Regions from separate parts of the Desulfitibacter alkalitolerans DSM 16504 genome, predicted to be linked through region 2. Evidence: a T-box and tRNA genes for the amino acid it is inferred to sense, from the RefSeq annotation. Region 2 holds a T-box; the other holds one or more tRNA genes.
The links. A T-box is a leader RNA that pairs with one kind of tRNA and senses whether it is charged. The one in region 2 lies ahead of ileS (isoleucine--tRNA ligase), so its partner is inferred to be a tRNA-Ile.
Positions count from the first base shown of each region.

Region 1 (8,170 bases), 140 kb from region 2:
CATCTGACATCATTATGGAGTTTGGCATAGGCTACTCATTAGATGATTGGGATTCATTAATAAGTTTTATGAAAAAAAGGAATGTGCCACCATCTGAATTAGAGAAGGTAGGTTTGATAAGTCCAAGTACCGGGAATAATTCAGGATATTATGACCGTTTTAGAGGTAGGATTATTTTCCCTATATATAACCTCAATGGCTTGATTATAGGCTTTGGGGGTCGCATAATAGATGATACAATAAAGGCTCCAAAATATCTTAATAGTCCTGAGACAAAAATATTTCAAAAAAGCAAGCTTCTTTATGGCATGAACATTGCGAGAGATGAAGTAAGAAGAAAAGACCTGGTTATATTGGTAGAAGGATACATGGATGTTATTGCAGCCCATCAAAAGGGAATAAAAAATACAGTAGCATCATTAGGTACTGCATTTACAGCAGAACAAGCAAGAATGCTAAAAAGGTATACTGATAATGTAGTAATTGCCTATGATGCTGATGAAGCTGGCCAAGAGGCAGCTTTAAGAGGACTATCTGTCCTGCACGAAAATGGCTGCAAGGTTAAAATCCTTACTTTACCTGATAAAAGTGATCCAGATGATTATATAAGAAAACATGGCCCTGAAAGATTTGTTCATTGTATAAAAAACGATGCAGTCCATTTACTTGAATATAAGTTAAGAATTGCCGCACAAAAAAACAACCTAGACACTATAGAAGGTAAGAAAAAGGTACTTGATTTTATCATTAGAGATCTCACAGAGATTGACAGTCTTGTAGAAAGAGAATACTATATAAGGTTAATTTCCAGCAAACTAGGTGTTACTGAACAAGTAATAGCTGCAGAGATTGGAAAATACTCCAAAAGTCTGCAAAATATTGGTGCCAATAGGGATAAAAAGGCAACACTAAGGAATAATAGCAAAGAAAAGTATCTATTGGGGAACAGTATACAATACAGGGTGGAAAGATTTATTGTAAGGTATATAATGGAAAATCCCCAAAAGATAGATTGGTTTCAGGAAGTTGTGGGTTTACACTTATTTCAGATTTCCAAGTTTAGATTAATAATAAGAAGTTTGATAAAATATATTGAAACTAATAAGGTTAGTGATGGGTTTAATTTTAAAGCTTTTATACTTACACTACCTGAGGAATTGCAGAGTTTCTTACCAGAAATACTCAACACTAGTGAAGACACTTATTCAATAAATGATTGTGTTTATATAATAAAGAACAACTGGTATAAAACCCAAATAGAAAGCCTTAAAAAAGAGATTTCAGCAGCAGAGGAATGTGAGCAAAGGGAAGTTGTAGACTCATTGGTGTTAAATTTAATTGAGCTCCAACGAGAATGGAAAAAATAAAGTCATAAGCTCAAGCATGATGACCCTAATGGAAGGGGGGACAATGGTGAAAGAAGATGATAAGAAAACAGAAAATATAAAGCAGCTCATAGAAATAGGGAAAAAACGTGGAATATTAACCTACAAAGAAATAATGGATACTTTACAAGGTATAGAATTAAGCCCAGATCAAATAGATGAAATATATGAGCATTTAGCTAGTATGGGAATTGAGGTTATACCTGAAAGTGGTCAGTTAGAAGCGGAAGACGACAAGGAAGATCTTGAAATAGATATAGATTTGTCTATTCCAGAGGGAATAGGAATAGATGATCCTGTACGAATGTATTTAAAGGAAATAGGGAGAGTTCCTTTGCTGTCGGCAGATGAAGAAATAGAGCTAGCAATAAGAATAGAGCAGGGAGACATTGAAGCAAAACGCAAGTTGGCTGAAGCAAACCTTCGATTGGTTGTCAGTATAGCCAAACGTTATGTTGGAAGAGGCATGTTGTTCCTTGATTTAATACAGGAGGGAAATTTAGGATTAATTAAGGCTGTTGAGAAATTTGACTATCGCAAAGGATTCAAGTTTAGCACCTATGCTACGTGGTGGATTCGTCAGGCAATAACCAGGTCAATTGCTGATCAGGCCAGAACAATCAGAATTCCTGTGCATATGGTTGAAACCATTAATAAACTGATTAGGGTATCCAGGCAGCTGCTGCAAGAGTTAGGAAGAGAGCCAAGCCCAGAAGAGATAGCAGTAGAAATGGATATTCCAGAGGAAAGGGTTAGAGAGATAATAAAAATTGCTCAAGAACCAGTTTCTTTGGAAACTCCCATTGGTGAAGAAGAGGATAGTCATTTGGGTGATTTTATTGAGGATCAGGATGCACTGGCACCTGCAGAAGCAGCCTCTTTTACCCTGCTTAGAGAGCAATTAGAGGATGTATTAGACACATTAACACCTAGAGAAGAAAAGGTATTAAGGCTTCGCTTTGGCTTGGATGATGGCAGAACTAGAACATTAGAAGAGGTAGGGCAAGAATTTGGAGTTACTAGAGAAAGAATTAGGCAAATAGAAGCTAAAGCATTACGAAAGCTTCGCCATCCAAGTAGAAGTAAAAAGCTTAAGGATTATCTAGAGTAATATAGAGTAGTAATATAGAGTAGTAATATAGAGTAGTAACAAAAATTACTATTGACAACGTATTTGGAATGTTTTATACTATACTTTGTCAGTATTGAGGGGCGTTCCTCGGTAGCTCAATGGTAGAGCACTCGGCTGTTAACCGAGTGGTTGCTGGTTCGAGCCCAGCCCGGGGAGCCATTTTATTGGGCCCATAGCTCAGCGGTAGAGCCACCGGCTCATAACCGGTCGGTCCCTGGTTCGATCCCAGGTGGGCCCACCAATAATAGGTAAATAATGCAAATTAATTAATTCGGCCCGTTGGTCAAGGGGTCTAAGACACCGGCCTTTCACGCCGGTAACAGGGGTTCGAATCCCCTACGGGTCACCAATTTAAACATCTAAAAAAATGGGTGATTAGCTCAGTTGGGAGAGCGCCTGCCTTACAAGCAGGATGTCGGCGGTTCAAGCCCGTCATCGCCCACCATATTGAAATTAAACCTTGCAATGCAAGGTTTTTTGCTTTCTAATTAACCATTAATTGTATATTTTTTCATATAATTAGATATTATTAAAGAAGAGAATTGTTTTTGTAAAAAAACCAAGGAATTCTGAAAGTTTTGGTGAATTTAAATAGAATACCAATTTTGTATAAATGGGAGGCAAAATATGTTAAACAATAGGCTTGCCACAATTGCAAAATATATAACACCCAATTCTCATGTTGTAGACGTTGGAACAGACCATGCTTTACTGCCAATATTCTTGATTCAAAATAGTTTATCCTGGCAAGTAATAGGTGTTGAATTAAATCGTGGTCCATATCTAAAGGCCAAGAATAATGTTGCCACACTTGGGCTGGATAAGTACATAGATCTACGATTGGGTGATGGTTTAGAGCCTGTGTTAAATGATAAGGTTGATATTGTAGTCATAGCCGGTATGGGAGGCAAGACTATTATTGAAATCTTAAAAAGAGGAGCAAGCCTACTGAAAAATGTCAATAGAGTAATTTTGCAGCCCATGAATGGGTGTGAATTAGTAAGGAACTATTTACACTATACTAAAGGCTTAACAATAGCTGATGAGGACCTTGTTATGGAAAATGACAGGCTTTATGAAATTATTATTGCTGAGCCTGGTGTTTCTCAGGATTTTGATGATATACTCATTGAAATTGGCCCAATATTATATAGAAAAAAACATCCCCTATTTCCCATGCTTTTAGAAGGAAAAATTCAACGATATAGAGAAATAGCTAATAACCTTGATAAGAGTAATAAGATAACAGCCAAGGATAGAATGAAGTACTATAATGCAAAGGCAAAAATGTTAGAAAAGGTGTTGGTATCGTGTCTGTAAAGGTTGCCACTATTGTCCAGACAATTGAAAAGATAGCCCCAAAAAAACTAGCCTATGACTGGGATAACGTTGGTCTTTTAGTGGGGAATCCCAAAGGAGAAACAGATAAAATATTGGTTTCCCTTGATGTCAACGAACAGGTAGTGGATGAGGCTATTGAGCTTAGAGCAGGAATGATTATTTCCCATCACCCATTAATATTCAAACCTATAAAGAATATACTTTGGGACAATCCCATGGGGGCAGTTTTAAAGAAACTCATACAAAATGAGATCAGCGTCTATGCTGCCCACACCAATCTAGACTTGTGTAGGGGTGGAGTTAATCAAGCGCTCTTTGAAAAGCTGGGTTTAGGGCATGGAGAAATTTTAAAGGTAGAGAGTATTGAAAAGCTTTTTAAATTTGTAGTTTTTGTGCCAATGTCCCATGTGGAACAGGTTAAACTATCCATGGGCAATGCCGGTGCAGGGTGGATAGGGAATTATTCACATTGCTCCTTTGGAACAACTGGAATAGGATCTTTTAAGCCACTTGAGGGCAGCAGTCCATATGTAGGCAGGACTGGAGAAATAGAGGAAGTGGAGGAAATGCGCCTGGAGACTATTGTTCCTGAAAAACTGCTGAATAAAGTGCTAAAAGCAGTAATAAAGGCACATCCCTACGAAGAGGTAGCATATGATCTTTATCCACTTGCCAATTCTGGTGAGGAATACGGCCTGGGTTTAATTGGAATTTATACTAATCCTCTTTCAAAAAATGAATTTTTAAAGATGTTAAAGGAGTGCTTACAAGCCCCAGTATTAAAGATAGCCGGTTCACTTCCGGAAAAGATTGAAAAAGTTGGAGTATGTGGCGGTTCTGGTGGCACTATAATAAACAATGCTGCCATTAAAGGTGCTCAGGTATTTGTAACTGGAGATGTAAGCTATCATCAGGCACAGGAGGCGGAAAATCTGGGTGTTTGTGTTATTGATGCAGGTCATGGTATCACTGAAAGGTTGATAGTACCCATTTTTGCTTCCAATCTGGATAATGAGCTTCAGAACCAAAAAGCCAATGTGGAAGTTATTGTGTCAAAAGTAAATAATGAACCATGGACTTATATATAGGATAGGGGTTTTCCCTATCCTTTTAGTTATTTATTATCCTATGGAGGTGCTTTTAGTGAATATGAAAAAACTTTACGAATATCAAAACCTACGAGGTGAATATTTTAAACTAAAAGAAAAGGTTAACTCTACTGCCAAAAAAGAAGAACTGCTTGAGTGGAAAGGAAGGATCGAACAAATTAATAGAGAAAAAGAAGAACTGAAAGGTTTAATGGATGAAAAGAATAAGCTTGTAAAAAAAATAAATGCTTTAATAAAAGATATTGAAGCAAAGGAAAAGGACTTGGAAAAACAGCTTTATGAGGGAAATGTTCTAAATCCAAAGGAACTGTTATCAATGCAAAAAAAGCTGGATGAGCTAGGTGGTCATAAAAAACATACGGAAGAGACATATCTTAGGGAAAATGAAGAGTTTTCTTCAATACAAAGGGAATTAGAGGACAAAAAGCAAGAGCTGATGAAAGAATATAGACCTTATCAAGATGAGATCAATAAATACAAGCAAAGCAAGGAGATAGATAAGGTTAATCTTAATGAATTAGCTAAACAAATAAAGGAAATGGAAAAAGAAATAGATAATAGTCTGTTGGAAATCTATTTAAAACATGCAAAAAAGCTTGGCAACAATGTGCTGGCCCTTGTAAAAGGGGGTAAATGTGGGGGCTGCAACATTGATATCTCTAAGGTTGATTTGGGGGAAGTCAAGACTGGAAATAAGTTGGTGATTTGTGAAAACTGTGGTAGAATATTAGTTATTAATTTGTGATGTGTTGGGGTGGAATAATGGAAATAAAAATCTATACAGATGGTGCATCCAGGGGTAACCCTGGTAAAGCAGCAGTTGGTGTGATAATTTATGATTTAGATGGTCAAATTTTAAAGAAAGATAACGAATATATTGGTGTAACTACAAATAATGTTGCAGAGTATAAGGCTGTAATTAGGGGGTTGGAGTTAGCAGTAGGTCTAGGGGCTTCCGGGGTAAAGCTATATGCTGATAGTCAGCTCCTTGTAAAACAGCTTTCAGGAGAATATAGAGTAAAAAATGAAGGCTTAAAACCCCTATACGAGAATGTAAAAGCATTAACCAGGAACTTTAAAAATTTTGCAGCAATTCACATTCCCAGAGAACAGAACAAGGAAGCAGATAAACTAGCCAATATGGCACTTGACAGTCAGTAGTAGATTTCGGGAGTGAGGCTAATGATTGAGTCTGGAATAATAGATAAGATTCTCAAGGATGTTATTTCAAGGATAGAAACAGGCAAGAACCAGCTTTATGAAATAGCTGAAGAAGCTAGACAGGAGTGCGTTAGGGCAGAGGCGGCCATGCTCAAAATAAAAAATGACACCCTTGAAATTGTTGAACAAGTTGACTGGTGGGAAAAAAAAGAAAAAAAGGCCAGATTAAGGCTTGCCGAGGTTAGTAAGAACTTTCATAAGTTCGGAGAAAGTGATATAAGGTCTGCTTATGAAACAGCCAAGGACATACAGGTGCAGCTGGCCTTGCTAAGAGAAAAAGAAGAACATTTCAAACTAAAAAGATTCGAGCTTGAGCAGCAGTATAAAAGAATGAAGCAAACAGTTGAGAAGGCCGAGTCCCTTGTTTCCCAGGTTGGGGTGGCAATGAAGTTTCTAAGCTCCAACTTAAAATCCATCCAGGAGGAAATTGGTAAGATTCAAGACTGGCAGGAATTAGGACTTGCTGTTATTAAGGCTCAAGAGGAAGAAAGAAGACGGGTAGCAAGGGGAATCCATGATGGTCCCGCCCAGTCCCTGGCAAATATAGTGCTGCGGATAGAGTTTTGTGAAAAGATTTTGGAGAAGAGGCCGGAGGTTCTTCCAGAAGAACTGTCACAATTAAAAAGCTTTGCTCGAAAGACCCTTGAAGAAATTCGTAAAATACTCTTTGACTTAAGGCCCATGGATCTAGATGATCTTGGATTAATATCTGCACTAAAACGTTTCCTCATGGACTTCCAGGATAAGAATGGTATTCAAGTTGATTTTCAGTTTTCTGGAAATGAGCAGATTTATGCACCAGAAATAGAAGTGGCAATCTTTAGAATTATTCAGGAATGTATAAATAATGTTAAGAAACATTCAAAGGCATCCATGGTAAGAGTTAATATGGAAAGGGCTCCCCTTAAAATTAATGCAGTAATATCAGATGACGGTGTTGGTTTCAATGTTGAAGAAGGTCTGCAATCAAATAGATTTGGATTAAAGGGAATGAGAGAATGGGCTAGACTCCTTGGAGGGGATGTAAAAATAGTTTCCTCGCCAAATAGTGGAACTAGGATTTCAGCTGTTATTCCGTTGAAGGAGAGGTGATATTCATTGAAAACTATAAAGGTTTTGCTGGTTGATGATCATCCATTAATAACTGAAGGCTTGGAGAAAATTCTTTCCTTTGATGATGCAATACAGGTTGTAGGGAAGGCAAATGACGGAGACCAGGCTATTGAAATTGCTAAAGATGTTAAACCAGATGTGGTTGTAATGGATATTAACATGCCAGGAATAGATGGCATAGAGGCATGTATGAGGATTCGGGACATGCTTCCAGGCACAGAAGTAATAGCCCTTACTGTATGTGAGGAAGAGGATAGAATTTTACAAATCCTCAAAGCGGGTGCCAAGGGTTATTTTTTGAAGGATGTGGAAACTGAAAGATTAATAGATGCCATTAAAAATGTACAAAAGGGTCAATCCTTCATACATCCCCAGATAGCTGCCAAGGTCCTAAATAGCTACACAACCCTGGCAAGCAGGCAGAACAGAGATTTTAAAGGCAACGAATTAACTGATAGAGAACTAGAACTGGTCAAGCTTATGGCCAAAGGCTTGAGCAACAAGGAAATTGCATCAGCCCTGTATATTAGTGAAAAAACTGTCAAAAATCATATAACAAATATACTTCGAAAGCTTGATTTAAGAGACAGGGTCCAAGTGGCAATCTGGGCCATAAAGGAAAAGCTAATATAGGACTATAGTCTTTAATTTTAGGACTTACATTTACAGGAAAATGGGTACCTTGCCGGATACTCATTTTTTTGATTCCCATGTAGAATATGGTTAAGAAAATTTTAAGGAGGTATATATATAATGTTAAATCTAGTGAAGAAGTTCTGGAAGGAAGAAGATGGACAGGGTCTAACTGAGTATGGCTTGATTTTAGGGCTAATTGCAGTAGTGGTTGTAGGTCTTTTGGCTACCATGGG
Region 1 is NZ_KK211100.1:410,864-419,033, reverse strand. It holds gene dnaG (DNA primase) at 1-1,367, shown strand, start outside; gene rpoD (RNA polymerase sigma factor RpoD) at 1,411-2,496, shown strand; tRNA gene K364_RS0107810 (tRNA-Asn) at 2,602-2,676, shown strand; tRNA gene K364_RS0107805 (tRNA-Ile) at 2,684-2,758, shown strand; tRNA gene K364_RS0107800 (tRNA-Glu) at 2,791-2,866, shown strand; tRNA gene K364_RS0107795 (tRNA-Val) at 2,887-2,962, shown strand; gene K364_RS0107790 (tRNA (adenine(22)-N(1))-methyltransferase) at 3,145-3,837, shown strand; gene K364_RS0107785 (Nif3-like dinuclear metal center hexameric protein) at 3,828-4,946, shown strand; gene K364_RS0107780 (zinc ribbon domain-containing protein) at 5,008-5,712, shown strand; gene K364_RS0107775 (ribonuclease HI family protein) at 5,730-6,128, shown strand; gene K364_RS0107770 (sensor histidine kinase) at 6,150-7,280, shown strand; gene K364_RS0107765 (response regulator) at 7,287-7,934, shown strand; gene K364_RS23195 (Flp family type IVb pilin) at 8,055-8,170, shown strand, end outside.
Region 1: it encodes a tRNA-Ile, which carries the amino acid that the T-box ahead of ileS (isoleucine--tRNA ligase) is inferred to sense. The anticodon was not compared.

Region 2 (8,170 bases):
TATTAATCAGCAATTTTTCTGATTTGGTAAAGCCCTTATGTACTAGAGCACTAAAACCACCAATAAAGTTTACTCCCACCTCACTGGCTGCCTTATCCAAGGCCCTGGCAGCCTTAACATAGTCCTGTTCACTCTCACCCTTCATCACTAAAGAAATTGGAGTTACAGAAATTCTTTTATTGATAATAGGTATGCCATATTCTTTTTCTATTTCTTCTCCAACCTTTACAAGATTTCTGGCTCTCTCTACAATTTTGTCATAAATGTTTTGAGAAGTTTTATCTGGTGTATCAGACTGGCAATCCATGAGGTTGATTCCCATTGTAACTGTCCTTATATCTAAATGCTCATTTTCTACCATGCGGATGGTTTCTAAAATTTCCTCCCGGCTAAAATACAAATGCATATTCATTCCTCCATTATCTAAATGCGGTGCATATAGTTGAAAACATCTTCTCTTTGAACTGTAATTTTAACACCAAGGCTGGTGCCTGTTTCTTCCAGACGGGATAATAAATCACTATAAGCAATCCTGGCATCCTTGGCATCTGCCACTAAAATCATGGTAAAAAAGCTCTGCATGATGGTTTGACTAATATCAAGTATATTAACATTTGTGTCTGCCAAAACCCCTGTTACTGCAGCAATTATTCCTACTTTGTCTTTTCCAACAACTGTAATGACAATTTTTGAGCTTTCCATTGCTATACCCCCATAGTTTTATTATCAAATAATAATAGTATATAATTTTCCCATTTGCAAGCAGAGATATAAAATAATTTGACCCACCTGAAACATCCAAGTTGGGTCAAATTTTGGTTAAATTGTTTCTATAACATCAAGGCATCTTGGACACAATAGTTCATCCTCCCTGGTCTGGGATTTATCACTATATTTCCAGCACCTTTCACATTTATCCCCTGTTGCTTTGTCTACTAAAATAACTGCTTCAACCTCATCTGATTTGTATGCATCAGCAGGCATATTGTCTGTCATGGGACTAACCTCAGCACTAGAGACAATAAATATCTGGTCTAAAGGCTCTGACACATTATCAAGAACCTGAAGGAAATCCTGATTTGTGTAAATATGAATACTAGCGTCAAGTGAATGACCAATGGTCTTTTTTTGCCTTGCCAATTCCAGGGCCTTTGAAACCTCTTCACGCAGATTAAGTATTTTATCCCATTTTGCTTCTAAATCAGCATCTAAATAGCTTTCATTTACCTCTGGGTATTCTGCCAATTGGACACTTATTGGATCATCCTTCTTTTTAGGCATGTAGCTCCACACCTCTTCAGTTGTAAAGGCCAGTACAGGCATCAAAATCTTTACAAGAGATGTTAGTATTTCATAAATAACTGTTTGACTTGACCTTCTCAAGCTGTGATCTGCTGGCATTGTATACAACCTATCCTTACAAATATCCAAATAGAAGGCACTCATATCAATAACACAGAAATTATGAACACTATGATACACAACATGAAACTCATATTTCTTGTATGCCTTTGTCACCCTATCAATTAGCTTATGGAGCTTAAGCAGTGCCCACTTGTCTATCTCTGAAAGACTTTCGTATGGGACAATATGACTTTCTGGTTCAAAGTCATACAAGTTGCTCAAAAGAAAACGAAAGGTGTTCCTAATTTTTCTATAGGACTCCGTCATTTGCTTCATAATACCGGGAGAAGCAGCAACGTCACGCCTGTAATCAGCAGATGATACCCACAGCCTTAAAATGTCCGCTCCCATTTGCTCTATAACCTCTAATGGGTCCACACCATTACCCAGGGACTTGGACATCTTCCTGCCCTTTTCATCTACCACATAGCCATGGGTCAACACCTGTCTATAGGGGGCAGTCCCCCTGGTTGCTACAGCAGTTGAAAGAGAAGAATTAAACCATCCCCTGTGCTGATCACTGCCCTCCAGATACATATCTGCCGGCCATCTAAGGTCAGGGTGAGCAGCACATACAGCTTCATGACTAGAACCAGAATCAAACCACACATCCATAATATCAGTTTCCTTCTCAAACCCTTGAGCATTGCAATGGGGACATTTAAAGTCTTCCGGCAGTAATTCCTCTGGACTTCTTTCAAACCATACATTAGATCCATGTTCTTTAAAAAGCTTTTCAATATGAGCAATGGTCTCATCATTGATAATTTCTTTTTTGCAGTCAGAGCAAAATAAGATTGGAATGGGCACTCCCCAGGTTCTCTGCCTTGAAATACACCAATCACTTCTGTCTGCCACCATATTATATATTCTTTCCTCACCCCAGGCTGGAATCCATTCAACCTCTCTAATTGCTTTAAGGGCTGCATCTCTAAAACCATCTATTGAGGCAAACCACTGTTCAGTAGCTCTAAAGATAACAGGAAATTTACATCTCCAGCAGTGAGGATATTGATGCTTGGTAAACTCCAGGTGGAATAGATAGCCCTTATCCTCCAGCTCTTTTGTTATTTCTTTATTTGCCTTATCATAATACATTCCTGCAAACTGTACAGCCTCCTCTGTAAAGACTCCCTTATCATTTAATGGAGAAATTACAGGCAGGCTATACCTCTGGCCCACTGCATAATCATCAAGACCATGCCCAGGAGCAGTATGAACACAGCCAGTACCCTGTTCTAAAGTCACATGTTCTCCTAATATGACTATAGAATCTCTTTCCAGTAATGGATTAGCACACACGATGCCTTCTAACTCTTTCCCATGGAATTCTTGCAGAACCTTATATGCTAATTCTGCTTTTTCCATTACACCTTGAACAAGCTCTTTGGCTAAAAGGAACTTACCCTTTGAAGTATCTACAAGTACATATTTGAACTCTGGATGCACAGCTATTGCAACGTTAGCAGGTAGGGTCCAGGGAGTGGTGGTCCAGATCATTACATATGTGTTATCCCCTGGAACAATACCCTTCCCATCCTTAACAGGAAAATTTACAAAAATGGAGGGAGATTTCTTTTCGCCATACTCTACTTCTGCTTCAGCCAGGGCAGTTTGGCAGTCAGTACACCAGTAAACTGGTTTTAAACCTTTATAAATATAGCCCTTTTTTGCCATTTCACCAAATACTCTAATTTGGACAGCCTCATATTCTGGAGCTAGTGTTAGATATGGCTTATACCAGTCCCCTCGCACACCCAACCTCATAAACTGTTCTCTTTGAACATCAACATATTTTAATGCATAGTCTCTACAGTGATTCCTGAATTCAACAACGCCAATCTTACTCCTATCAAGGCCTAAGTTCTTGATGGCCTGCTGTTCAATGGGCAGACCATGGGTATCCCAGCCAGGCACATAAGGCGCATCATATCCAGACATTGAATAATATTTGACGATAAAATCCTTAAGGATTTTGTTTAACGTGGTTCCTAAATGTATGCCACCATTAGCATAGGGAGGACCATCATGAAGGATAAATTTAGGCTTGTTTTTATTTTTTTCCTGGACCTTCTCATAAATATTCTGTTCCTCCCAAAACTTCAGATACTCAGCCTCCCTTTTGGGCAGGTTAGCACGCATGGGAAAATCTGTTTTTGGTAAATTTAAAGTTTCATCAAATTTTGCCATTATTACAAATCACCTCTATATATTTAGTTATTTCATCAAATAAATAAAATCCCTCATCATTATTAAGGACGAGAGATTCCCGCGGTACCACCTTACTAGGTATTAAAACTCTAAATACTAATACCCTCTTTCTAGCAGTTAAGTAACGGCAAACTAACCGCCCCTTCCTACTTAGATTTCAAAAGGGGTGTTCACAGGTGATTTTCAATAGTATTTTTTCTGGCTTTCACCCTCCCAGAATCGCTGTTAAAAAATATATTACTATTTACTCTCCTGATCATCACATAACACCATCTATGCTGTTTTAACTATGAGGATTAATATTTGCAATAAATTATACCACAACTTAATTTTTAGTCAACTTTTTGTTCGTTAGTTTGTTGTTTAGCTGCGTTTTCCCTGGCACTTGCTGCATCCCCATCCTGTGGTATTGACGTAGATGCATCATCCTTTATCATGCGGTATTGTGTTTCAAGGAGGGATAAAATCTTTAATTTATAGCTGTTAAACTGATTAATGAGACCTTGAAGCTCTTCTTCCTTCTCCTGAACCTTTTTCTGAGCTTCCTCAATCATTCTCTTGGCTTTTAAATCTGCTTCTTGAATTATGAGCTTTGCTTCTCTTCCGGCAGTTTCTTTTAAAGTATCGGCAGTTTTTTGAGCTATTACAAGGGTAGCAGACAAATTATTTTCAATATTTTTATATTTGCCAATATCATCCTCTAACCTCTTAAGCTCTTCCTTGATTACTTGATTTTCTTTATAGATTTTTTCATAATCCATAAGAATCTTGTTCAAAAAGCTGTCCACTTCACTCTGACTGTAGCCCCTAAAAACAACTCTAAACTCAGCATTTTGAATATCCAAAGGTGTAATAGCCATTTATAATCCCCCCATCAGACATAAGCACCAATTTTTAAAGCTATTCTATCCTTTTTAGTAGTTCCCAGAACCTCCATTACTATAATCCGCCCCTTTCCCTGAACTGACAGTATGTCCCCTTCATTAATTTGATAATCAACCCGCGTCATGGGCTGCCAGTTTACCTTAACCCTATCTTTTTTAACCAGCTCAGCAGATTTGGATCTGGACAAGAAGAACCCAGCACTTAATACTGCGTCTAACCTCATTGAAGTTACAGTGGCCCTGATTTCTTTGAGAGATTCTCGAGGCAGCATGAGAGACTCAATTCTTTTTTCCTCACCAACCACAGGCACTGGGCCAATTGATCTCATGTTAGAAATAAGATACCCAGTTACTTTACTATCTGCTAGTACTTGAACCAGATTTTCATTAACAAAAATATCTCCCAGCTTGTCCCTTTTAATACCAGACGCCAGTAGTGCCCCTAAAACATGTCTGTGGCTGTTTTCAAAGAATTTAAAGCTGCCTTGAAAGCAAATAAGGGAAATTTGGAACTCTCTTTTATCTATTTCAAGGTATTCGGGAAAAATATATAGCTTTTTTCTTTCTGCACCCTGGTAACCACCCCATGTAAGAAACTTTATCTCTTGTATTCCCTGTAGAATGCTTGAAGCTGTATTTATAGTAAAGGGGTCAAAGAAGTCACTTACTTGAAGTTGTGATTTCTTTTTACAGGCTTCCACCTTGTCTAAGATATGGTGCATTGCCCCCAGCTGTTCATTATCCCTAATATGGGATAAAATACGTTTTCTATCTAATAAGGAGCCCAATGACAAAAACTTCAATCATTTTAATTAACATAAGGGCTATAATAGGTGAAAAATCTAAGGGCAATGATCCTCTTGGTATTAATCTTCTAATTGGAGCTAGAATTGGCTCAGTTATTTCATAAATAAAGTTTACAAGGGTGTTGTTGGGATTTCCTATTGGTATCCACGATAAGATTACTCTAGCTATAACTAGAAAATATAAGACACGAAAAGCTATGATTATAAAGTCTACCAGCATTTATCAAACAACTCCTAACTTTCACTAGTTTTATTCCATGCAAGATACTCGCCCTTTACAGGGGCATCCTTTACCTCTGTAAGATTAACCACGCTAAAGCTCTGGGGCAGAACTATGACAATATTAGAATTTATTTTTTCCATGGATCCAGAAATTGCATATGTAGTTCCACTTAAAAAGTCTAGAATTCTTTTTGCTAGATCCTTTTCAATTGATTCCATATTAACAATAACAGGTCTAAAGCTCCTTAAATGATCAGCTATACTCTGCACCTGCTCATAGTTTTCTGGGCTAATATATACTATTTTAACAGGCTTATTTTGATGAATACTTATAATATTATTGTTATGTTTAATACTATCTGCCTTATCTATAATAGGGTCTCCTGTGGATGATTTAACTGGCTTGTCCTCAGGTATTTCTTCAATTTCAAAACCTATCCAACTTAATAGCTTGTACCAGTATTTTTTCATATTTACCCCCTATATATGACCAAAAATTTCAGAACCAATACGTACCATATTTGACCCCTCTTCCAGGGCTACTTGATAATCATTGCTCATACCCATTGAAAGATACTTTAATTCGATTCCTGGTATATTAAGAGTGTCCAGCTTGTATTTAAGATTCCTTAATCCTTCAAAGACATGGCGAGTATCTTCAGGATCATCTTCAAATGGTGCCATTGTCATTAATCCCAGAACATTAATATGCTCCATCCTGGATAGCTTCACCAAAAAGCCTTCAACATTTTTGGGGGACATGCCAAATTTACTGATTTCTCCTGAAACATTTACTTGAATAAGGCAATTAAACTTGTAATTAAAAAGCTTGCCCTGTTTATTTAGTTCGTTGGCCAGGCTTTCCCTGTCCAGGGAATGGATTAGTGACACCTTGTTAGTCAAATATTTGACTTTATTTGATTGTAAATGGCCAATAATGTGCCAGTTAACTTTCTCATTAATGCTTGCATGCTTTTTCAAAAAATCCTGGACCCGGTTTTCGCCAATATCCTGTATTCCATATTGAATTACCTGGCTTATAACATCTGCAGATACAGTCTTTGTTACTACTACTAATTTAATTTGCTCTGGTGAATTTCCTCCTTTAGCTGCACTTTTTTTTATTTTCTCTCTAACCTGCTCAATTCTTTCCAGTAAATTGTTCAAAAAGAACCTCTCCCATTATTTATTGAAGGATTAATTTGAAATACCTTAAAAGTTTCGTCAAAAATTGCCAAAATCCTGCTTATTTACAACACTTGTGGATTAATTACTACCGGATAGCCGGGATCCTCAAGCATGATCAGAGCTTTGTCTGAAAGGTTTCTTAGGATATCCACACTCACCCAATCATATGAAGCATGGGTTTGAATGAATACTCCTGGCTCATCTTCTATATATACTATTGCTTGTTTTGAAACCAGGTAGCCCTCTTGCCTGTCTAAAACAAGAGTAAACCTTTCCTTACGAATATTATAAAAATCTTCCTTACGATCTAACACTCTGCCAAAACAAAAAACATCTTTTCCTGAAAGCCCCATGTTTGTAGTACTGATTCTATATTCATTCCTATCATTTTTTAATATCAGGGGCATGTCCTTTAATTCCAAAAGCTCAAAGCCATGTTTTATTACATACTCCTGGGGAAAATACAGTATGAAGTTTACATCAGAAAAGGGGTTAATAATCTTGAGTACTGGGGCTCCTTCTTCAACAAGTTCTCCCTCATTCTTATACTCCCTATATTGACCAAAATCCTTTTTTTTAAGCTCTAGAAGGTCTAATTCGCCAATTTGCTTTCCCTTGAACACCTCTTCAAAACCATCAGTATAAAAGCTTAATACTCCTGCATTACTGGTAGTAATTGGGGTATGCTTAAGATTCCCCTGAAAGGTTTGAGTTGTTAAGGTTGCTACATGTTGATTAACCCTGACCCTTTCTCCTTCACTTAAATCTTCAAAGGATATATGACCCTTATTGGGAGATCTAATTAACATTTCATCACGAATAAATATAACCTCAGCAGGAAACTCTGTTGAAATTACCTTTAGTTCAAGGTTTACTGTCTTTACAGCTTTGCTTGAAATAGACCAAATACCTTTAATGAGAAATAGTAATATCAATAAAACAGCCAGGTATATCCAGCCTTTTTTAATCCTTGACTTCTTTTTTTGAGGTTGGGGTATATATGCTATTTTGGTGGACAACACATCACCTACTAAGCCCTATTACTGCAGCCATTCTCCCTGTTTCTCCCTTATCACGCCGATGGGAGAAAAAGTATTCTTGACTGCAATGGGTACATAATTTACTTATATAAATATTTATATCTAGCAGGCCAGATTCCTGCAGGGATATCCTATTTGCCTCCCATAAATTTAAAAAGGCTTTTTCCTCATCTCCTTTTATTATGGAGGAGAAATTTGGATACGCCCTTTTCATGGGCTGTAATACCCTATCATCCACCTCATAACAGCAAGGCCCAATGGATGGACCTATGACAGCAATACAGTCCTTTGGATTGGCTCCAAAGTTTTTATGCAATTCATTAACAATCCTTGCTCCGATTTTTAACATGGTACCCTTCCATCCAGCATGAGCTATGCCTATGGAATTGGTCTGGGGGTCAAAAAAATATAAGGG
Region 2 is NZ_KK211100.1:274,081-282,250, forward strand. It holds gene K364_RS0106975 (PFL family protein) at 1-406, opposite strand, end outside; gene K364_RS0106980 (ACT domain-containing protein) at 424-702, opposite strand; gene ileS (isoleucine--tRNA ligase) at 820-3,594, opposite strand; T-box leader at 3,656-3,884, opposite strand; gene K364_RS23115 (DivIVA domain-containing protein) at 3,948-4,475, opposite strand; gene K364_RS0106995 (YlmH family RNA-binding protein) at 4,490-5,221, opposite strand; gene K364_RS0107000 (YggT family protein) at 5,268-5,525, opposite strand; gene K364_RS23120 (cell division protein SepF) at 5,540-5,998, opposite strand; gene K364_RS0107010 (YggS family pyridoxal phosphate-dependent enzyme) at 6,008-6,694, opposite strand; gene K364_RS0107015 (biotin/lipoyl attachment domain-containing protein) at 6,778-7,734, opposite strand; gene pgeF (peptidoglycan editing factor PgeF) at 7,739-8,170, opposite strand, start outside.